DNA from 3 places in the Mesorhizobium argentiipisi genome. Region 3 is predicted to be linked to each of the others. Evidence: riboswitches for the same ligand, from Rfam matches in the RefSeq annotation. Region 3 holds a riboswitch; each other region holds the start of a gene.

Region 1 (7,487 bases), on a different contig from region 3:
AGCGGCCTTGCACTGCGCCCATCGCAGGCAACCGACAGGCTCCAAAGAACATCATCGCCAGCCCATACGGCCTTCAGCCGCACATCGGCCGTCACGGCATCCATCGTAAGCTGCCCACCTCCGTCGACAACCACCGACACCTTCGGTCCCAGTCTCGCCGTCAGCCCGGCCTTCTCGATCGCCGTCCTGATGCGCTCCGCCAACGGGCGTGGATCGGCGATCTCTTCCGGATCGATTCCTGCCAGCGGCCCCGTCTCGACCGGCACGCCGGTCCGCACCGCGATGCCGAGCGCATCCACTTCGTTCGCCAGCAACCGGGCGCTTTCGGCCGTCAAACCACGGATCTGCAGGCTGCCGCGCGCGGTCACTTCCATGATGCCGTTGCCGTGGCGTAAGGCGGATTCGCCGAGTCCGATCAGCGACTTCGGGTCAAGTCCTCCAGCGACCGGGTTGAGCCGCACCAGCAGCCCGTCGCCGGTCTGCATCGGGGCGCTCAAGGCCGGGCAGGCGCCACGGCGCGAGAATGCGTTCATGCCGCCACCTCGCTTGCCTGGGCCTCGGCGATCAAGGCCGCCAGATCGTCGTCGATGGAATTCCTGAGCGGATGCCAGAGACCGCGCCGACGCGCGGCGAGGAACCGTTCGGCGATGACCTTGGCAGCCGCCGGGTTCTCGCGCAGCAGGAAGGCGCGCACGTCCGGGTCGCCAACATAGGCGTCGTGGACGGCTTCGATCAGCGCGCCCGAAATGGCGTGGGTGGTTTCGGCGAAGCCGACCAGACGGTCGACCGTTTCGGCGAATTCGGAGGCGCCGCGCGGGCCGTGGCGCATCTGGCCGGCGATGAAGCGCGGGTTGACGGCGCGGGCGCGAACCACGCGGGACACGGCTTCGCCGACCGAGCGCGGCTTCGGCTTTTTGGGGTCGGTCGTGTCGAGCACGATGAGGTCGGCATTCCTGCCGAGCGCGGCAAGGGCGGCCGAAAAGCCGCCGATGAAGGCGACGTCGGCCGAGCCTTCGAGGATGTCGCGGCCCGGGTCGTCGCCGGTGTGGACGAGAAGATCGGCTTCGGCGATCCGCCCCTCGAAAGCGCCGGGTGCCGAGATCGCCTCGCCATCGGTGCCGCCATAGGCGTGCGAGGTGGCGTCGAGATAGGCGCGGCCGATCTCCTCGCGCGCGCCCCATTCGCCGCGCGACAGCAAGTCCTCGACGCCGGCGCCATAGGTGCCGGGCGAGGTGCCGAAAATGCGCGGGCCAACCTTGCCCTCCGCGCGGGTCGCCGCGGCGAGGGGGTTTTCCGTGTCGTCTTCGTCGCGGCTGGCGACCGCATTGGCGGCGGTGTCGATCAGCGCGATCTGGGTCGGGAACATGTCGCGGAACAGGCCGGAAATGCGCCAGGTGACGTCGACGCGCGGGCGGCCGAGCGTAGCCGGCGGCAGCACCTCGATGCCAGTGACGCGGCCGGTGGCGGCATCCCATTGCGGCCGGCAGCCCATCAGCGCCAGGCCTTGCGCGATCTCCTCGCCGCCGGTGCGCAAAGAGGCCGAGCCCCAAAGGTCGATGACCAGCGAGCGCGGCCAGTCGCCATGGCTCTGCATATAGCTGCGCACCACTTCTTCCGCCGCCGCCTGGCCGAGGTCATAGGCGGTCGGCGTCGGCATGGTGCGCGGATCGGAGGTGAAGAGGTTGCGGCCGGTGGGCAGCACGTCGGAGCGGCCGCGCGCCGGCGCGCCAGCCGGCCCGGCCTTGATGTGACGGCCGTCGAGCGCGGCCAGCAGGGCAGCCTTTTCGGTTTCCGCGCTTTGCCGGCGCAGCGGATCGGTTTCGTGTTCCTGCGCGCGGCCATAGACATGCAGCCCATCCTTGACGGCGAAATCCTTGAGATCGCAAAGCCACGCGTCGATGCGGCGCAGCGCTTCGTCGGGTTGATCAGCCTTGGCCACGCCCGCTTCAGAAGCGAGGCCAGTCTTCTGCGCGGTCTCGACGATCAGCTTTGCAAGTTGGTCGCGGCGGCGGCGGTCGAGGCCGTCGGCCTGCGCGTATTCGTCGACTAACCGCTCGAGTTTCTGTTGCGCCTCGTCTAGGCCGGCGCCGGTCAGCGGCGGCGGCAGATGGCCGAGGGTGACCGCCGAAATGCGACGCTTGGCCTGCGCCGCCTCGCCCGGATTGGAGACGATGAAGGGATAGATGATGGGCAGCGAGCCGGTGACGATCTCGGGGAAGCAGGTCTCGGAGAGGGCCACCGTCTTGCCCGGCAGCCATTCGAGCGTGCCATGCGCGCCGACATGGATGATGGCATGGACGCCGAGCGATTTCTGCAGCCAGAGGCCGAAAGCGATCAGTTCGTGACGTGGGGGCAGCGTCGGGTCGTGATAGTCGGCTCGGCGGTCGGCGGAACGGCCGCGGTCGGGGGCCCGCGCCACGGTGACGTTGCCGAAAGTGGCGGCGCGGAAGGGGAAGGTTGCCGAGTTCGGCGCTTGAACACCCCCCTCGCGCGAACCTATCCCTTCTGCCTTGCCCCACGCCGCCTCAACAGAAGCTCGCGCAGCCTCGGGCAGTTCGGCTGAAAGGGTGGCGTATTCCGTCAAGGCAAGGCCCTGGCCGCCCGCCTCCAGCGCATCCAGCAACCCGCGCGGCGATTGCGGGATCCTTTCAACCGCATAGCCCTGTTCCTTCAGGTCATGCAGCATCGCAAGCACACTGGAGGGCACATCGAGCCCAACGGCATAACCTGTCCGCCCGGGCGCGCTCGGATAATCAGGGATCAGGATCGCCAGCTTGCGCTTTGCTCGCTCCGTCCGCTGCAGGCGAATAAACGCGGCGATCCGCTTGGCCACCTGCGCCACGCGGTCGGCCTCGGGTCGGTTGGCGAAGGCGCGGAAGGCCAGCGCCGGATCGGTCTCGACCTCGCCTTTGAAGGAGATGGCGCCGGCCAGGATGCGGCCGTCGAGCTCGGGCAGCACGACATGCATGGCAAGGTCGGCGGGCGCCAGGCCGCGCTGGTTCTTTTCCCAGACCTCGCGTCTCGTTGTGGCGACGATGACCTGGAAGACGGGCACGCCGGCCCGGTCGAACAGGGTTTCGGCGCCGGGTTCTGCGCCCGAGGCGAAGGCGGTGGCGGTGACGATGGCGGCGGGGTTCAGTGTTGCGATGGCATTCTCGACGAAGGCCAGCGATGCCGGATCTTTGAGGCTGGAGACGAAGATCGGCACAGGCGCTAGGCCTTGCGAACACAGGGCGTCAACGAGTGCGTCGATCGGCGCGACGTCGGCGGCAAGCAGCATCGAGCGGTAGAAGAGGATGGGGATGACGGCGAAATTGTCGACGTCGAGTTCCGCCTCTAAAAGGTTCGGCTTCTCGACGACACCAATTCCCGGCTGATAAAATCCCGCCTTCGGCACGCTGACCGGTTCGGTCATGGCCGCATCCGACCCGGCAAGCCTTGCCAGCCTTTGCACCAGCGCGCCCATATTGGCCGGGCCGCCTTCGCGGAAATAGGCGAGCAGGGCGTCCAACTCGGCGCGCGGCAGGGTCGAGCCTTCGATCAGCCGCAGGTCCTCGTCATGGCTTTCGCCGGGCAGCAATGCCAGCTTGATGCCGCGTTCGCGCGCCACCGCGGCGAGCTGGTCACAGCCATAGCGCCACCAGTCATAGCCGCCGAGGATGCGGACGAGGATGAGCCTGGCGTGGCGGGCGACGCTGTCGATCCACAGGTCCACCGACATCGGGTGGCGAAGGTCGCGCAGCGCCGCAAGCCGCATGGACGGCAGCCGCGCCGCATCCGTCTTCCAGGCCGTGGCCAGGCCGCCGAGATCGCTGTCGGTGAAGGACAGGGCCACGACATCCGCAGGCGTCTGCCTGAGGTCGATCGGCTCGGCGAGATCGTCGAGCGAAGCGGATGTGGTGGCGAGGATGTGCATCGCTTTTGGTATTAGCCTCAGCCGACGAGGATACGCTCGATTGCCGGGCGGTTCAGCCCCTTGAGGCCGATGACGACGAGCCGCGAGCGGCGGTCGTCCTCGGCCGTCCAGGCGCGGTCGTAATAGTGGTTGACGCGCGGGCCGACAGCCTGCAGCAGGAGCCGCATCGGCTTGCCGCCGACCTCGACGAAACCTTTGACGCGCAGCACGTTTTCCTGCTCGGCGGCAAGGGCGACGCGCTTGGCCAGCTCGTCGGGATTGGCGATCGACGGAATGTCGAGGACGAAGGAATCGAAATCGTCGTGCTCATGGTCGAGCTCGTCGTCGTGATGGGTCTTGCGGCTCTCGATGTCGTCCTCCACCGCAAGGCCGAGGCCGAGCAGCACGGACGGGTCAACCTTGCCCTGCGCTGTCGGCACGACCTTGACCGCGCGCGCGACATGCTCGCCGATGACGGCGTTGGCACGGGCGGAGCCCGCCGCATCCATCAGGTCGCTCTTCGACAGGATGATCAGGTCGGCGCAGGCGATCTGGTCCTCGAATACCTCTTCGACCGGATCGTCATGGTCGAGGGAATCGTCAGCCGCACGCTGCGCCTGCAGGGCATCCATATCGGAAGCGACGCGGCCGTCGGCGAGCGCCGGTCCGTCGACCACGGCAATGACGCCATCGACCGTCACGCGGCTCTTCACGCTCGGCCATTGGAAGGCTTGGACGAGGGGCTTCGGCAGAGCGAGGCCGGAGGTTTCGATCAGGATGTGGTCAACCTTGGGTTTGAGCGACAGGATCTGGTCGAGCGCCGGCACGAAGTCGTCGGCGACGGTGCAGCAGATGCAGCCATTGGCGAGCTCGACGATGTTTTCTTCCGGGCAGGCGTCGACGCCGCAGCCTTTCAGGATCTCGCCGTCGATGCCGACATCGCCGAACTCGTTGACGATGATCGCCAGCCGCTTGCCCTTGGCGTTCTCAAGCAGGTTGCGGATCAGCGTCGTCTTGCCGGCGCCGAGGAAGCCGGTGACGACGGTGCAGGGAACACGGGAAACGGATGCGTTCATGGTCAGTCCTTCAGCATGTCGAGAGGAGGGATGCGGGCAACCAGGCCGCGCTTGAGGGAATCGGGCCGGCCGCGCCAGGGGATGAGACCATCGGTCGAGGTGGCGAAGAGCTTTGCGCCGGCGATGAGATCGGCGCCGCTGGTCGTGTTCAGATCGCCGAAGACGTAGCTCCAGCAGCCATTGCGGAGCAAAGCCGCGCTCAGCCGGCGCTTGCAGTTGCCGAGGCATTCGACGGTACGGATGTTGATCTTTTCGCCGGAAGCAGCCCGATGCGTATCTTCGGCAAGCAGCGCACCGGCGCGCGGATGCGCATCCGAACCGGTCTCGTCGCGGCAGGATGAGCAGACGATGACGGTCACGCCGGCCAAAGCGTCGGGCTCGGACGGAATGTCCGCGATGTTTGCCTGGAAACTGTCGTTGCGATCCAAAACCATGCTCCTTGCCCGGAAAACCCGCCGGGCATTCGGATACTTAAAGTCTCAGACGGCAGGTCTCCTGGCTCGCGGGTCGTCGCCCTGAATGCCGCCTTCCCGGGAAATCCCAGTGGTTTTCGGCAGAGGCTCGTCGCTTACAGTTGCGGGGACAGCCGCGGATTTGGGTTTTGGCCCGCACCGCATTCCCTCTTGGCTCCTCCCTTTGCCGGGAGAAGACCGTCTGGGTCAGGATTTAGGCTTACGGCTAGGTCCCTGTCAACGCGCAGCTACGACACCGCGATGTCGGCCAGCGCCGGTCCGAGGTCGCCGGCCGGCGTCACTTCGATCGACTCCAGGCCGAGCCAGCCCTGCATCTGCTTCAACTCATCGAAAAGCTGTGCGGCCGTTTCGGGCGGGGCGCCGGCCTCGGCATAGGCGGCGTGGACGCGCAAGATGCTGGCCGGGCGGTCAGCTCTCAAATCGACGCGGGCGACGATCCGGTCGCCGAGCAGGAAGGGCAGCACGTAGTAGCCATATTGGCGTTTCTCGGCCGGCGTGTAGATCTCGATGCGGTAGCGGAAATCGAAGAGTTTTTCCGTCCTGGTGCGTTCGAAGACGACGGGATCGAAGGGGGCGAGCAGGGCGCGCGCCTCTATCCGGCGCGGGAAACGGGCTTCCTTGTGGAGATAGGCGGTCTTGTCCCAGCCTTCGACCTTCACCGGCAGCAGTTCCCCCGCCTCAACCAGGTCCTCGATGCGATCCTTCGTGTCGCCCGGCGCGAGACGAAAATAGTCGCGCAGGTCGCCATAGGTGGCGATGCCGTGAGCACGGGCCGAAATGCGCAGCAATTCGCGATGCGCGTCCTCGACCGAGGGAACGGGAAGGTCGAGCACCGCCTGCGGCAAAACGCGCTCGGGCAGGTCGTAATAGCGCTCGAAGCCGCGCCGGTAGGCAGTGGTGATGCGTCCGGCCCAGAACAGCCATTCGAAAGCGTGCTTGGCCTCGCTCCAGCCCCACCAGCCGCCATTACCCTTGTGGCCTTCGATATCGGAGGCGGCGATCGGACCGCGATCGGCGACCTCTCTATATATCTCGTCGATCATTTCCTTGCGCTCACGGCCCCATTTGGCGAGACCGAGATACATCTCCTCGCCCTGCTCGGCGCGCTGCATGCGCCAGCGCATCAGCGGGTAGGTCTCGACGGGCAGGAACGACGCCTCATGCGCCCAGTATTCGAACACGGCGCGCTTGCGGGTGACCGCGGCATTGTCGAGCAGCGTAAGCGGGTAGGGGCCGAGGCGCGAATAGAGCGGCATATAATGCGCCCGCACCACCGCGCTCACGGAATCGATCTGCAGAAGGCCGGTTCGCGAAAGCACCCGGGCGAGGTGCCGGCGATCCGGAACTCCTGCGGGGCGACGGTCGTTGAACCCTTGCGCGTCCAGCGCAATGCGCCTCGCCATGGCCAGCGAAATCTTGTCTTTCATCAGGCGTCGCCCCGATCGTCCCTTGGATTTTTAGCCGGTGATTCCGGCCATGTTAGCAGGCAAATGGCGGGAGATATGTCAGGAGACAAAAGTGGAGTAAAAATCGAAGGAAATCAAACAGGAGCGGATCGGACCAGTTTCTTCCGATAAGGCGTCCAGGGCCGCGATTTGAACAAGGTTTGACTTGCGTCACCGAAACCGCTGCGCTAACCCTCGCCGCGTTGCAGCATGGGCCCCTTAAAACGGTTCAGCGGTTAATCTGTCACGCTTCCGCATTAGAGTTCGTTGCTGTAATCAAAATGAACTGCCCCCGCCGAAGGAAAGTCGCCGCATGAGCGCACTCCTAAGTTCGTACCTGCCTATCGTGCTGTTCATCGCCGTGGCGATGATCGTCGGTCTGGCGCTCATCGTTGCTCCGTTCCTGGTGGCCTACCGCAATCCCGATCCGGAAAAGCTTTCCGCCTATGAATGCGGGTTCAACTCGTTCGACGACGCCCGCATGAAGTTCGACATCCGCTTCTACCTGGTGTCGATCCTGTTCATCATCTTCGATCTCGAGGTCGCCTTCCTGTTCCCGTGGGCGGTGTCCTTCTCGAAGCTCGGCATGCTCGGCTTC
Region 2 (7,487 bases), on a different contig from region 3:
TACATACGCAGCGTATGAAAGTCAGATAGTTCATACGTCGCGTATGTCAATTGGCATACGAGACGTATGTTAATAGGTCCAGGGCCATGCGCAAACCGCGCAAGGAGATGATCGCCGAGACACGCGCCAAGCTGATCGCGGCCGCCCGCCATGCCTTTGGCACGATCGGCTATGCTGAGGCCTCGATGGACGATTTCACCGCTTCGGCCGGCCTGACGCGCGGCGCGCTCTACCACCACTTCGGCGACAAGAAGGGGCTGCTGCAGGCGGTGATCGCCGAAATCGACGGCGAGATGGCCTTGCGGGTCAACGAGGTGGCTTCCAAGGCGCCGACCCGCTGGCAGCATTTCGTCGACGAATGCACCACCTATATCGAGATGGCGCTGGAGCCGGAAATCCAGCGCATCATGTTCCGCGACGGCCCGGCGGTGCTCGGCGACCCGGCACAGTGGCCGAACGCCAATGCCTGCACCGCCTCGATGACCGAGCATCTGACCAGGCTGCAGGAAGAGGGCGTGGTCGTTCCGGAGCTTGATCCCGAGACGACCTCACGGCTGATCAATGGCGCCAGCAGTCAGGCTGCGCAGCGAATCGCCAATTCCAAGGACCCCGAAGCGACGTCGAAGAAGGCGATTGCGGCGTTCAAGCAATTGCTCGAAGGCTTGCGCAAGAAGCCTTGACGGTTCGCTTGGGTAATCAAGCCACCGGGTTGTGCACCGGTTTCGGGCCGGCGCAACCCTGCCGCGATTGACAATCGCCGGGGCGAGCGCATGCTCCCCGGCCATTCTCTTAAGGGTGGGAGAGTCGGGGAATGTGGGACTTCAGCATTGGTCAGTCTGTGTTGATCATGATGCGGACATGGCCGTTCATCGTCTTTCGCATGATCGTCTATTTCGGCATCACGGCCGCCTACATCATGGCGACCGGGACCGGCGCCAGCGTCGGTTATGGCGTCGGGCACATCTCGACCGATCCAGACGGTCCGATGTCCTTTGCGCTGTGGGGCGGCGTGGTCGGCTTCGGCGTCGTCTCGATCGCCGTCTACTGGATCCGCGAATACATCCTCTATGTGCTGAAAGCGGGCCATATTGCCGTCATGGTGCATCTGATCGACGGCCATGACGTTCCCGATGGCCAGGGCCAGATCGCCTATGCGAAGGAAGTGGTCACCCAGCGCTTCGCCGAGGCCAACATCCTTTTCGTCGTCGACCAGCTGGTCAAGGGCGCCATCCGCGCCATCACCGGCCTGATCGGCGGCATCGCCGCTTTCCTGCCCATTCCGGGCCTGAGCGGCATCGTCAGCTTCATGAACACGGTGATCCGCCTGTCGCTGACCTATGTCGACGAGATCATCCTCGGCTACAACATCCGCATCAATTCGAACTCGCCATTCGAGACGGCGAGGCAAGGCGTGGTGCTCTACGCGCAGAACGGCAAGCACATGGTCAAGAACGCAGTCTGGCTGGCGGTGATCATGTGGGGCGTGTCCTTCGTCATCTTCCTGTTGATGCTGGCACCCGCCGCCGCGATCCTTTGGGTCATGCCTGGGCAGTTGGCCGGATGGGCCTTCGTGCTCGCCATCGTCTTTGCTTGGGCCTTCAAGGCGGCCTTCATCGAGCCTTTCGCCATCGCCTCGCTGATGCAGGTTTATTTCGAAGCGATCGAGGGACAGGCGCCCAATCCCGAATGGGACCGGCGGCTCGCCGAGACCTCGTCCAAATTCAGGGAACTGCGCGACAAGGCGCTGGGCTCTTTTGGCGGCGGCTCGCGCTGGGATGCCCCGAGAGCCGCCTGATCATGGCTTTGATGGGCCGCCAAGGTTTGCGATTGCCGATTTAAGCGGCGCCTCGCCGGCGCCGCGAAATGTCTCACTCATGACCAGTTCGGGCAATGGCAGGCGCTTGCCCCAGCCATGCGCCTCGAGGTCCGGCTTCGGCGCGAATTCCGAGACGCGGCCGACGCAGAGATAGGCGATCGGCGTGACATGCTCGGGGATCGCGAGAAGCCGCTTCAAAGCCTCGGTTTCGATGATGCTCACCCAGCCGACGCCGACACCTTCGGCCCGCGCCGCCAGCCAGAAATTCTGCACTGCGCAGACGGTGCTGTAGAGATCCATCTCCGGGTTGTGCCAACGCCCGAGAGGCGAGTCCTTCGAGCGATGCCGGTCGCAGGTGATGCATAGATTGAGCGCGCTTTCGCAGATGCCCTCGAGCTTCAGCTTGCGGTAAAGCGCCTGCCGCTCCGCCTCGATCGCCGGCAGCTCCTGCTCGCGAGCCGCGAGGAACAGGTCGCGCACTTGTGTGCGCCGCTCGGCATCGCGGATGACGATGAAATTCCACGGCTGCATATAGCCGACAGATGGCGCATGGTGCGCGGCGGTGATGAGCCGCGCCAGCACGCTGTCATCGAGATCGTCGGGGACAAAATGGCTGCGCACGTCGCGCCTGGTGAACATGGCCCGGTAGACCGCGTCGCGCGCCAATTGGTCAAAGTCGCCGCCACTCGCGGCGATCGCTGCTGCTGTCATCGCTTTTCCCCTTGCGACAAACAGTCCCCCGCCTGACCAAGCGGAAGACCATGTCTGCCGGGCCGGTCTTCTGGCTCGGGATCGTCCCGCATCCGGCGCCTTCCCGTCTTCGACAGTGGCGTTTGCCGGCGCGGTCCCCCTTACAGTGTTGGGCACGCCACGGAGTTCAACCGTGTTCCCGATTCTCCCGCGTCGCGGGCACCAGGCAGCGAGGAGACCTTACAGCGAAGCCCGGCACCCGCCAATGGCATTAGCGACACGGCAAGACGCGATTTTCCCCAGCCATTCGGCCTGCCAAACATGGTCATTGCGGTCATAGGTCCCTAGATTAGGCGCCATGGCCACCCGTCTCTACACGCATCCGATCTTCCTCGAACACCTCACGCCGCCCGGTCATCCCGAGCGGCCCGACCGCCTGCGCGCCATCGAGCGGGTGCTGGACGACGAGGCTTTTTCGGCGCTCGACCGCGTCAAGGCGCCGGAAGGCGACCAGAAAACGATCCTCTACGCGCACCCGGAGGATTTCGTCGAGCGTGTCCGCGCCGCGATCCCTGAGAGCGGCATCGCCTCGATCGACGCCGACACCAGCGCCAGCCCGAAAAGCTGGCAGGCCGTGGTCACCGCGATCGGCGGTGCCAACGCGGCAGTAGACGACGTCTTCGAGGGCCGTGCGGCAAACGTCTTTGTCGCCGCCCGTCCGCCTGGCCATCATGCCGAAAAGACCACCGCGATGGGCTTTTGTCTGTTCAACACGGCGGCGATCGCCGCCCGCTACGCACAAAAGAGGCATCAGGCTGAGCGCGTCGCCATCGTCGACTGGGACGTTCACCACGGCAACGGTACCCAGGACATCTTCTGGGACGACCCGTCGGTGCTCTATTGTTCGACGCATCAGATGCCGCTTTATCCCGGCACCGGCGCGAAAAGCGAGACCGGCGCCGGCAACATCGTCAATGCGCCGCTGGCGCCGCAGACCGGCAGCGATCTCTTCCGCGACGCCTTCCTGTCGCGCGTGCTGCCGTCGATCGACGCGTTCGCGCCGGACCTGATCATCATTTCCGCGGGCTTCGACGCGCACCATCGCGACCCGTTGGCCGAGATCAACCTGACCGAGGACGATTTCGACTGGGCGACCGGGCAATTGATGGAACGCGCCGGCCGCCACAGCTCCAACAGACTCGTCAGCCTGCTGGAAGGCGGCTACGATCTGCAGGGACTGGCATTTTCAGTCGCCGCCCATGTCGGGCGGCTGATGAAGGGATAGAGTATGGCGTTGGAAGGCAATGAGGACGTCAAGGCGATGAGCTTCGAACAGGCGCTCGACGCGCTTGAGAAGATTGTCGATGATCTTGAGCGCGGCGACGTCCCGCTCGACCAGTCGATCAAGATCTATGAACGTGGCGAAGCGCTGAAGGCGCATTGCGACCGGCTGCTGAAAGCGGCCGAGGACAAGGTCGAGAAGATCAGGCTGTCGCGCGATGGCAAGCCAGTGGGAACTGAACCGCTGGACGCCGACTGAGGTGTTGATATTCAGGTGAGGTCGGCCTGCAAATGGCAACTTCCTGCGCTTCCGGTGCTCACGTACTTCAAGTACGCTCCGCTCCGGTTCTCGGAAACCACCATTTTCGGCTCGGCCTGAGCTGAATCTCAACACCTCAGCGGATGATCTCAGACCGGGTAAGGGCAGAGAAAGCAGGTAAGGAGTTCAAGCCATGTGCCGCAACATCAAGACCCTGGCCAATTTCGAGCCGCCGGCGACCAATGACGAAGTGCATGACGCAGCGCTGCAATTCGTGCGTAAGCTGAGCGGCTCGACCAAGCCCTCCAAGCGCAACGAGCACGCTTTTTACCATGCAGTGGAAGCGATCGCGGCCGCTGCGCGCGAATTGATCGACTCGCTCGAAACCAACCAGGAGCCGCGCAATCGCGAGGAAGAGGCTGCCAAGGCGAAGGCCAGGTCGGCGCTGCGTTTCGCCTGAGGGAACCAACATGAGCTTCTTTCCGGGAAACGACCCTGAACCCGGCGATGCCTTCGCCTGCGACCAGATCGAAATGATGGTCGTTCCGAATGCCAAGGACATCGGCGGTTTCGAGGTGCGCCGCGCTCTGCCGACGGCAAAGCGTCGCCTGGTCGGGCCGTTCATCTTCTTCGACCGCATGGGCCCTGCGATCCTGCGCGCCGGCCATCCGCTCGACGTGCGTCCGCATCCGCATATCGGCCTGTCCACCGTCACCTACCTGTTCGATGGCAGGATCAGGCACCGGGATTCGCTCGGCACCGAAATGGTGATCGCGCCGGGCGACGTGAATTTGATGACCGCCGGGCGCGGTATCGTCCATTCCGAGCGCACGCCGGAAGAACTGCGCGGCGCGCCGATGTCGGTTTCCGGCCTGCAGACCTGGCTGGCGCTGCCGGACGGCAAGGAGGAGATCGCTCCGGTGTTCGCGAACACGTCGGTGGCTCGCTTGCCGCAGATCGATGCCGAGGGTGTCAGCGGCCGCGTCGTCATTGGCGCGTTCTCAGGCCTGCGCTCGCCCGTGGCGACCGCCTCGGACACGCTTTACGCCGATCTCAGGCTGGCCGCCGGCGCCAGCGTGAAAATTCCGGCCGATGCCGAGGAGCGCGCCATCTACACGCTGGAGGGCAACGTCTCGCTCGGCGGCGATGTTTTCCCGGCCGAACGGCTTCTGGTGTGCAAGCCGGGCGAGGAGATCGTCGTTTCCTCCGAGCGCGGTGCGCATTTCATGCTGTTCGGCGGCGCTTCGCTGGGCTCCAAGCGCTATATCTGGTGGAATTTCGTCTCGTCCTCGAAAGAACGCATCGAGCAGGCCAAGCAGGAATGGAAGACGGGCCGCTTCGATATGGTTCCTGGCGACGAGGAAGAGTTCATCCCGCTGCCCGAGAGCTAAGGGACCACCCGCGCGTCACTGGCGCGCATTTACATCCGCCCGCCGGCGGCCTATTGCCGCGCATGATTATGGCGCAATCTGCTGGTAGCGCCGTGTTCGGTCAATTTGAAGGGTCAATTTGAAGCAGGACGCGCCCGAGTGAAGCCAGATACGCCGCTGCTCGACAAGGTCCGCATTCCGGCGGATTTGCGGACGCTTGATGAGAGCGCGCTGCCGCAGCTTGCCGCGGAACTCCGCGCCGAGCTCATTGACGCCGTGTCGCAGACCGGCGGCCATCTCGGCGCCGGCCTCGGCGTTGTCGAACTGACCGTCGCGCTGCACTATGTCTTCAACACGCCGCAGGACCGGCTGATCTGGGACGTTGGCCACCAGGCCTATCCGCATAAGATCCTAACCGGCCGCCGCGACCGCATCCGCACGCTGCGCCAGGAAGGCGGTCTCTCCGGGTTCACCCGGCGCGCCGAGAGCGAATACGACCCGTTCGGCGCCGCGCATTCCTCGACCTCGATTTCGGCCGGTCTCGGCATGGCCATGGCGCGCGACCTGGCAGGTGGCCGCAACAATGTCATTTCCGTCATCGGCGACGGCTCGATGTCGGCCGGCATGGCCTTCGAGGCGCTGAACAATGCCGGCGCGCTCGACGCCCGGCTGACCGTCATCCTCAACGACAACGACATGTCGATCGCGCCGCCGACCGGCGCCATGAGCGCGTATTTGGCCAGGCTCGCTTCCGGCAAGGCCTATCTGGGCCTACGTGATTTCGGCAAGAAGCTGACGTCGTATCTCGGCAAGCGCGCCGACCGCGCCATCACCCGTGCCGTCGAGCATGCGCGCGGCTATGTTACCGGCGGCACCTTGTTCGAGGAGCTTGGCTTCTACCACATCGGCCCCATTGACGGTCACAATCTCGAACATCTGATCCCGGTGCTGAAGAACGTCCGCGACAATGGCAAAGGCCCGGTGCTGATCCATGTCGTGACCCAGAAGGGCAAGGGCTACGCGCCGGCGGAGGCCGCGGCCGACAAATATCACGGCGTCAACAAATTCGACGTCATCACCGGTGCGCAGGCCAAGGCGCCGGCCAACGCGCCCGCCTACACCAAGGTCTTCGCCGAAAGCCTGATCCAGGAAGCGCGTGAGGACGACCGCATCGTCGCCATCACCGCCGCCATGCCGAGCGGCACCGGCCTCGATCTCTTCGGCGAGGTGTTTCCGCAGCGAACCTTCGATGTCGGCATTGCCGAGCAGCATGCGGTGACCTTCGCCGCGGGGCTCGCCACCGAAGGCTACAAGCCTTTCGCGGCCATCTATTCGACCTTCCTGCAGCGCGCCTACGACCAGGTCGTCCATGACGTGGCGATCCAGAAACTGCCGGTGCGTTTTCCCATCGACCGCGCCGGTTTCGTCGGTGCCGACGGCGCCACCCACTGCGGCGCTTTCGATACGACCTTTCTGGCCACGCTGCCGGGCTTCGTCGTCATGGCCGCCGCCGACGAGGCGGAACTGCGCCATATGGTGCACACCGCGGCCGCTTATGATGACGGCCCGGTCGCCTTCCGCTATCCGCGCGGCAACGGCGTCGGCGTCGACATGCCGGAGCGCGGCTCGCTGCTCGACATCGGCAGGGGCCGCATCCTCAAGGAAGGGACCAAGGTCGCGCTGCTTTCCTTCGGCACGCGGCTGCAGGATTGCTTGTTGGCGGCAGAGGAACTTGGCGCTGCAGGCCTTTCCACCACGGTTGCCGACGCCCGCTTCGCCAAGCCGCTGGACGAGGATCTGATCCGGCGGCTCGCCCGTTCGCATGAGGTGCTGGTGACCGTGGAAGAGGGAGCCGTCGGCGGCTTCGCCAGCCAGGTGCTGCATTTCCTCGCCCATGAAGGCCTGCTGGAAAGCGGCCTCAAAGTGCGCCCGCTGGTGCTGCCGGATGTGTTCACAGACCATGCCAAGCCGGAAAAGATGTATGCCGACGCCGGGCTGGATTCGGCCGGCATCGTGCGCACTGTCTTCGCCGCGCTCGGTCGCGGCATGCAGGCGCAGCGCGCCTGAATCA
Region 3 (7,487 bases):
GCGTTGATCAGGAATCTTAGCTGAGGAAACACAAGTGCCGTCGAAAGCGCTATGGCTGCGAGCGCGAAAGAATCGAGCCGGTAGAGTGGAAGAACCAGAAGAAAGCACAGTCCGTAATAGGAGAGGACCACACGCACCGGCGTTCCGGTCTCCTGCAGCAGCATACCTAAGCTTAGCAGGATGAGCGCGCGTATCACCACTTTGATCTGAGCTTGGCGACCTGCTTGTGCTGTCTTTGGGACCCTTCCAATGATGAGGACAAGGGAGAACCCCGCCAAGAAGGCGAAGAGCGCGGAAGAGCGACCATGAGCGAGTTCTAGAATAAAGCCGGTGACCCCCCCTTCGCGTGGAGAGGGTCCGACATGTGCGGCGTACATGCCGAACACAGCCAATCCGCGCGCCAGGTCGACGCCCACAAGTCGGTTTGCCGGCGAGTGACGACCCGAATTGGCACCTCCTGCCACACCGGCGTTAGCCTCCAAGTTCGAATTGTGTCGAAAAAAGCTCATGGCGTCCTCGAGTGCGTTGGCGACGAGCGCGCCGCAAGCTCGTGGCCGCAAGACGCACCCAGGCGGGAATAGGTCACCGCAGCGTGGGGTGGTCGCGCGATGAGCCGACACGACTGCGGGTTTGGCGAGCTGGGTTGGTTGATTTCGCCTGATCCGAGGCGGAGCCCGGTTGTCGCCAGGCACGCACATGCCGTGCCAAAGCTGTCGAGATGCTGATCGATAGGCGGGAATGTCGGATATGCGACAAACGACTGACATCACGAAGTGAGGCGGCACGCCTTTTTCGGCGACGGGATCGACGACGACCAATTCAAAAAGCTGGCGAGCGAACGCCGGACAGTTGTGGACTTCGTTCGACAAAGATTGGGGTACAGCACGGCGCCGTGAGCTGACGGGCTTAGAATCGTGCGACGGATACTCTCTCAAAGAAGTGCCGAAAACGCCTTCAGTGGCTTTCCGTTGTGACTTACCGGCCATCGTGTTTGCGCCAGCAGTCGAATACGGCCGAAGAAAAAGCGGTTACGTCTGGCTTCTGATGCCCCCCGCAGCGCGGCAAATGGCAAGCTCTGTCGCCACAAACCCGGCTTGTCGCGGGGAGCGTGCAGGCAAGAGCGATTTGGCTCTGCGACGAACTGCCTGCGTGGAAAAAGGCGGTTCTTATAGGCTGCCGTGCGACTCGGTGCTTCGCAGGTTTGGAACTGGCGCGGGCCGGCCTTCGGAGAGCCGTCCTTTTTGACAGCGGCATTCTCAAGCTGGCAAGACCTGGGCTGGTCGATGGCGCTGACGAGGTCGAGCTGTGGATCGCGGAATGCGGGTTCAGCCTGGAATGGGATCTCGCGTACCAACCGCGCGCGATCTCGGTTGCGGTACGGCGGCGTTTCGGCGGCCATTCTATGCCGCGTCCGCGCCGAACAACTGATCGTCGATTACCGGTCGATGCTCACGCGGACCGATGTGGAGATCATAGACCCAGGCGCGAAGACGGTTCGGCGACCGCACACCCATCGTCGGGCATGCAAACAACAAAGCGATTGAGATCTGGGTCGTCTATGCAGTCGTGCCAGGATGACTTGATGCTGTCGCTGAACCCGAGCATCTCGGCTGTCCCTCCAGTTTCGAGGTCAACCAATGGTGCATCGCGGATCGATGCGGCATCACGCGATTGCGTGAGCTAGCTGATCAGCCCCAGGCGGAAAGCTGTCGTGACGGCCTGCACGTTGCTTGTCACGCCGAGCCTCTGGCGCATCAATCGCAGATGCGTATCTGCCGTGTTGCGGCTGACGTTCAGGCGATCAGCGACCTGCTCCACGGTGAGGCCTTCGGCAACCCAGCGCAGGACGTCCTGTTGTCGAGGTGAAAGACGCACTGGTTTGGAGGCCTGTTTGCCATCCGCAAGAAGGGCCGCGCATCCGAAGGCGCAGGCGGCGACAAACTGAAAGGCGAGACGGTCGTGAGGACCCGGCTCGAGCTTCTCCCCTGCAACGGAAAATCCCACCGGCTGTCCGTTCAATGTTGCGAACGGAATCGTGAAGCCGTCACGCAGATTAAACTCTGATGCCTCGGCCATGATCTGTCGGCCGAAGGAACAAACCCTGGAAACTTGATCAATCTCGCTCCACCGGAAGGGTGTGGTCCCACGCTTCACAAGCTGAATGGTGGGGTCGCGATGAAGATAGCCTTTGGAGAAATAGCGCTCCGACCATTGCTGCGGCCAGGCGTCAAGCAGCACATGGGAAATCTGCTCGCGCCTCAGCGCACGCGGCGGTGGGATCGGTCCTGCCAGCACGTTTCTGGCGCCAAACCGCTCGGCATAGGAAATTAGGTGCTGGCAGATTTCCTGCTGGCTTGAACTCTTGCGGATCTGATTGAGAAACTCGAACGTGTCATCGAGGTGCCGACGCCAAAGCGCAGGTGCTTCCATAACGCATTGCTTCCATGATGGTGATGATAGTGGGTGGTTTGGGGCTCGGGTGGAATTGCAGGCATCAAGCTGCCGCATTGCTGGCCGACCGGTGCTGGTCGACAACTCTCCTCGATTCTTGTTGCATCAGTTGAGCGAGTTGCTCGGGTTAAGGTCGACAGCGGGATGCCAATCGCGAAGCCGGCCGACCGATCCGTTCCCTCGCGTATATTGCCGGATGCTCGGGCAATGGCGTGTGCTTGCATCTGCCTATGCTCATTTCGAGTATATCTGGAATGTTGCTTCCAGCATCGTCGGAGTCAACCCCCAACAATAGGCGGTATGGACCTGCGACAGTTCGCCATCAGGACAGTGGGGAGGAAGCGGAAGGGCTTGCCCGGGCGCTCTTCAGGGATGGCCGCATTCAACCGACTTCGCGGCTATCTGCAGCTCACGAGCGACAACAATATCGGATAACGACATAAAGATTTGTTTATATCACCTTGACAGGAATCTTCTCTTCGGCGAGTGTCCAGTTGTCGATGGTTCTTCGATGCGGTTAGCCGCAACGGAGCTAAGAGGGAAGCCGGTGAAGATGCCGGCGCTGCCCCCGCAACTGTAAGCGGCGAGCCAAGCCCATTCATGTCACTGAGGTCAATAGCCTCGGGAAGACGGGCTGAGGTGTCGACCCGCGAGCCAGGAGACCTGCCACGGCAAACAAGGTCCACAGGCGGGGTGTCTCGGTGGGCGTAGCAATCGGCTCGTCTGCTTGCCAACGTCTGCCTTGCGTCCACGCCCCAATATCGGGGTATGGTATGTCTCTCTCTCAGAAAGTTCCGGTAGCCACACTTGGCGTGCCGCGCATTGGCCGTCGTCGCGAATTAAAGCGTGCGCTCGAATCCTATTGGTTGCGAAAATCGTCCGCTGCCGACCTTCTCGAAACGGCGCGGGCGCTGCGTGTCGAGAACTGGACTGAACAATGCGACCGTGGCGTGACCATTATTCCGTCCAACGACTTCTCGCTTTACGATCATGTGCTCGACACGGCAACAATGGTCGGCGCTGTGCCGCCACGGTATGGCTGGAGCGAGGGGGAAGTCCCGCTCGACACTTATTTTGCCATGGCGCGTGGCAGCCAAGGAGAGGCTGCCGGACTCGACTATGCCAATCACGGTAACGCGGTCACCGCGCTGGAAATGACCAAGTGGTTCGATACTAACTACCACTACATGGTCCCGGAGCTCGCCGACGATCAGGCCTTTGCTTTGTCGTGGTCAAAGCCGGTGGATCACTTCCTCGAGGGTAGGGCGTTCGGCGTTCACACCCGCCCGGTCCTTCTTGGGCCCGTCACCTTCCTCAAGCTGGCCAAGTCGCCCACTCGGGACTTCAACCCAATTGCGCTGCTGCCGCGGCTGCTGCCGGTTTACGAGCTCCTCCTGCGCCGCCTGAAAGTGGCGGGCGCCGACTGGGTGCAGATCGATGAGCCGGCGCTCGTGCTCGACCTCATTCCAAACGAGCAAGACGCGTTCAATTTTGCCTACGACCGGCTGTCGCAAGCGGCTCCGGAGCTGAAGATCATGCTCGCCACCTATTTCGGTGGATTGGACGGCAATCTCGAAACCGCTCTTTCGCTGCCTGTGGCGGGCCTGCATCTCGACCTTGCACGCGCTCCTGAACAATTGGAGGCGGTCGGCCGGCTTGCGCCTAAGGACCTGGTGCTTTCCCTTGGCCTGATCGATGGTCGCAACGTCTGGCGCGCGAACCTGCGCCCCATCCTTGACCGGATCAAGCCGGTCGTCGCGGGCTGGCCACTGGAGCGAGTGGAGATCGCGCCTTCGTGTTCCCTTCTGCATGTGCCGATCGACCTGGAACTGGAAACAGCGCTCGATAGGGACATAAAGTCGTGGCTCGCATTCGCGGCGCAGAAGATGGGCGAACTGACCACTATCGCCCGGGCCCTTTCCGAAGGCCGGGAGGCGGTTTCAGCAGAGCTGGAGTCCTCCACCCAAGCAGCCGCCGCGCGTCTGACATCCCCGAAGGTGTATGATCCGCTGGTCGAAGGACGCCTCGCCTTTATCGACGAAGACATAATGCGTAGGAAAAGCAGCTTTGCTGAGCGCTCCAGGCTTCAGGACGAAACGCTCCGGCTACCGACTTTCCCGACTACGACCATCGGCTCCTTCCCGCAAACACCCGAGATTCGCAATGCGCGCGCGGCCCATGCAAGGGGAGAACTGAGCTATATCGACTATGAGGCGTTCCTCAGGAAAGAAATAGAGGCGACCATCCGTTGGCAGGACGAGATTGGGTTGGACGTGCTGGTGCACGGCGAGTTTGAACGAAACGACATGGTGCAATCTTTCGGGGAGCAACTTTCCGGCTTCGCCTTCACGCAGCACGCCTGGGTGCAAAGCTACGGGTCACGTTATGTGCGGCCGCCGATCATCTTTGGTGACGTGTCGCGGCCCAATCCGATGACGGTGCGCTGGTGGCGGTACGCTCAATCGCTAACAGACAAACCTGTTAAGGGCATGCTCACCGGCCCGGTGACGATTCTGAACTGGTCCTTTGTACGCGACGATCTCGCGCGCTCGGTCGTTTGCCGCCAGATCGCGCTCGCCCTCCGTGGCGAAGTGGGTGATCTCGAAAGCGCCGGCGCCAAGGTGATTCAAATCGACGAAGCTGCACTGCGAGAGGGCTTGCCGCTGCGCAAATCCGAGTGGAAGCATTACCTCGAATGGGCCATCGAGTGCTTTCGGCTCGCTTCCACGGGCGTGTGTGATGTGACCCAGATCCACACGCACATGTGCTACTCCGAATTCAACGACATAATAGACGCGATCGCGGCGATGGATGCGGATGTGATCTCCATCGAAACCTCGCGCTCGCAGATGGAGTTGCTCAACGCTTTCGAAAAGTTCAACTATCCGAACGAGATTGGACCGGGCATTTATGATATCCACTCACCGCGGGTGCCTGGCGTCGACGAGATGGCGAACCTGCTCTCGCAGGCGCGAGAGCGCCTTTGCGACAGTCAGATTTGGGTTAACCCCGATTGCGGCTTGAAGACACGTCGGTGGGAGGAAGTCCGTCCGGCACTCATCAATATGGTCGAAGCCGCGCGTATTCTGAGAGACGCACCGAGGGGCCCCTAGCAAAAGCGTATACCCTCGCCGGTGGAGGCCGGATCCACTGCACTGAAGCGGATCGAAATTGGGTGACGGCAAGGGGGGCGAACGGGCACGCCATTTCGTTAGGAGTGTGTGACAGTCCGCTGACCGCATTGATTTGACGGGTCCGATTCTTCTTCCGGCTCGTCGGTCAATATAGCCAGCACCTTGCCAATGACGATGCCGTCGAGTGGGAGGGCATCTCTAACAGCGTGCGGTCGGATTTGCTCATCTAACTGAGTCGTAATGTGATGCCGTTTGAACCCTATGCGCGGGAAGGGTGATGGCCTCCATTTCGTCTGAAAGGGCCGACTGATTGCTTCCACCAGATCATTCCACCCAAGAGTTCGGCATGAGGGGTATTCTCCCCAAGCGCACGGGATCGTTATTGCGTCGATCGCGGTAGTCACAAGTCAAGAGGGTTATATCGCCCCAAACTTTACCGGCAGCGTCCACGACACCGCAAAGCCGCCCGCTCGCTTCAGCGCTATTGTGAGGGCGCCCTCGCGAGCAGCTTTTGCTCGGCCGAGCTCCTACACCACGTGCCACGATCGTCATTTCAGATTTCCTGCTCTTCGAGCGCGTAACCGCCCGAGCGTATGGTTCGGATGACGCTGTGGGGGGAGAGCGCCTTTCTCAGTCGGCTGACATGGACGTCAACTGTGCGCGGGCCAACATAGATTTTTGCCGGCCAAGCGGCGCTAACCAGTTCGTCGCGACTGCATACCTTGCCAGGGTTTTCCATCAGGTGGCGCAGCATGTTGAATTCGAGTGGGCCAAGATGGAGCTGCTGGCCACTGCAGTGTACCCGACGGCTTCTGGGCTCCATATGAAGCTGCCCGCAGCTCAGCGCCTCGTCGTTCCCGCCGTTGGGGAATAGGCGAGTCCGCAGTTTCCCGCCCAGATACGCGAGCAATTTAGCCGGCGCGAAGGGCCGCAGAAAAGTTTCGTCAATGCCGGCTTTGAGCAGATCGAGCTGTTGGTGCTCGGCGCCGGATGCGATAAGGGCGATCACGGGCAGTGCGTCGGTTTGCATCTCGCCTTTCAGCCGGGCGCAGATCCCCGGGCCCGTAGCGGTAGCCGGTTGGCAGTCCAGGACAACAGCCTGCGGCTCGCACTCAGTCGTCTGCCGGATCGCGTCCTCGACGCCACCGGCCAGCACGGTTGCGAAGCCGTCTACCTCCAGGACGTGGCTGAAGAACAGGTAGAACTCGGCATCCTGCGAACAGATCAGGATTAACGGCTTCATCTGCGTCCTACATCAATGGAGCATTCAACGCCGGTCGTCACGCAGCTCGCTCGCAATCGCCGCTTTGCTACGCCTGCCCTAGCCTCTGTCAATGCCACCGGACATTTCCCTCACGGCCAGCGTCCGATTGGCAATTTGGTGCGCCCTGGGAACGAAGATCTACCCAAAGACACCATAAGCGGGTCGTTGGCGGCCACGATGGCGACGCCGGATCAGCTGCTCGATCAGGTCGGCCAAGCAGACCCAGCCGGCACGATCCGAGCTGGTGCGATAGGGATCTCACGTAAATCGCAGCAATCATCTCGGCGCAAACTCCTCCGGTACCACTCGACGCCTCCTTATGGGCGCAGTATCTGATGCTGACCTGACAAGTTCGCTTGCTACCTTCGTTCCAGTTCGCTCCGCGTTATCAAGTGCCTTTCGGCAATTCCTTGTCTCAAGACCAGAAGATCAAAATTCGTGCCAACGCGAAGGCAGCTGCCGATAAGATTTTTGCGACATTTATTTCAACGGTTTAACGGGAATGCAGCAGAGAAGATGAGGCTGGATACTTAATGTCGCGGAGTCGACAAAGCGCAATATTGCTGTCGCCCGCCTAGCGTGCTTCGGTCTTCGCGCCAATGACAACGTCGGTTGGGCCGAGTCTTCGAGATGCCTAA

Evidence for each region. Region 3 has a riboswitch for cobalamin ahead of metE (5-methyltetrahydropteroyltriglutamate--homocysteine S-methyltransferase). Riboswitches for the same ligand answer to the same signal wherever they lie in the genome.
Region 1: it holds a riboswitch for cobalamin, as region 3 does, so the genes downstream of both, O7A05_RS04360 (DUF1636 family protein) here and metE (5-methyltetrahydropteroyltriglutamate--homocysteine S-methyltransferase) in region 3, are expected to answer to the same signal.
Region 2: it holds a riboswitch for cobalamin, as region 3 does, so the genes downstream of both, bluB (5,6-dimethylbenzimidazole synthase) here and metE (5-methyltetrahydropteroyltriglutamate--homocysteine S-methyltransferase) in region 3, are expected to answer to the same signal.

The regions. Positions count from the first base shown of each region.
Region 1 covers NZ_JAPYKO010000002.1:300,598-308,084, reverse strand. Annotated here, with positions in the region: gene cobG (precorrin-3B synthase) at 1-533, opposite strand, end outside; gene cobN (cobaltochelatase subunit CobN) at 530-3,916, opposite strand; gene cobW (cobalamin biosynthesis protein CobW) at 3,934-4,971, opposite strand; gene O7A05_RS04360 (DUF1636 family protein) at 4,974-5,399, opposite strand; cobalamin riboswitch at 5,440-5,641, opposite strand; gene O7A05_RS04355 (winged helix-turn-helix domain-containing protein) at 5,672-6,871, opposite strand; gene O7A05_RS04350 (NADH-quinone oxidoreductase subunit A) at 7,203-7,487, shown strand, end outside.
Region 2 covers NZ_JAPYKO010000013.1:120,823-128,309, reverse strand. Annotated here, with positions in the region: gene O7A05_RS19130 (TetR/AcrR family transcriptional regulator) at 87-680, shown strand; gene O7A05_RS19125 (hypothetical protein) at 812-1,795, shown strand; gene bluB (5,6-dimethylbenzimidazole synthase) at 1,796-2,527, opposite strand; cobalamin riboswitch at 2,570-2,749, opposite strand; gene O7A05_RS19115 (histone deacetylase family protein) at 2,865-3,791, shown strand; gene O7A05_RS19110 (exodeoxyribonuclease VII small subunit) at 3,795-4,046, shown strand; gene O7A05_RS19105 (DUF2277 domain-containing protein) at 4,240-4,506, shown strand; gene O7A05_RS19100 (pirin family protein) at 4,517-5,437, shown strand; gene dxs (1-deoxy-D-xylulose-5-phosphate synthase) at 5,576-7,483, shown strand.
Region 3 covers NZ_JAPYKO010000003.1:408,508-415,994, reverse strand. Annotated here, with positions in the region: gene O7A05_RS07360 (DUF418 domain-containing protein) at 1-416, opposite strand, end outside; gene O7A05_RS07355 (hypothetical protein) at 932-1,399, opposite strand; gene O7A05_RS07350 (helix-turn-helix transcriptional regulator) at 1,681-2,430, opposite strand; cobalamin riboswitch at 2,936-3,136, shown strand; gene metE (5-methyltetrahydropteroyltriglutamate--homocysteine S-methyltransferase) at 3,225-5,564, shown strand; gene O7A05_RS07340 (response regulator transcription factor) at 6,139-6,828, opposite strand; partial or broken gene O7A05_RS07335 (PfkB family carbohydrate kinase) at 7,484-7,487, opposite strand, start outside.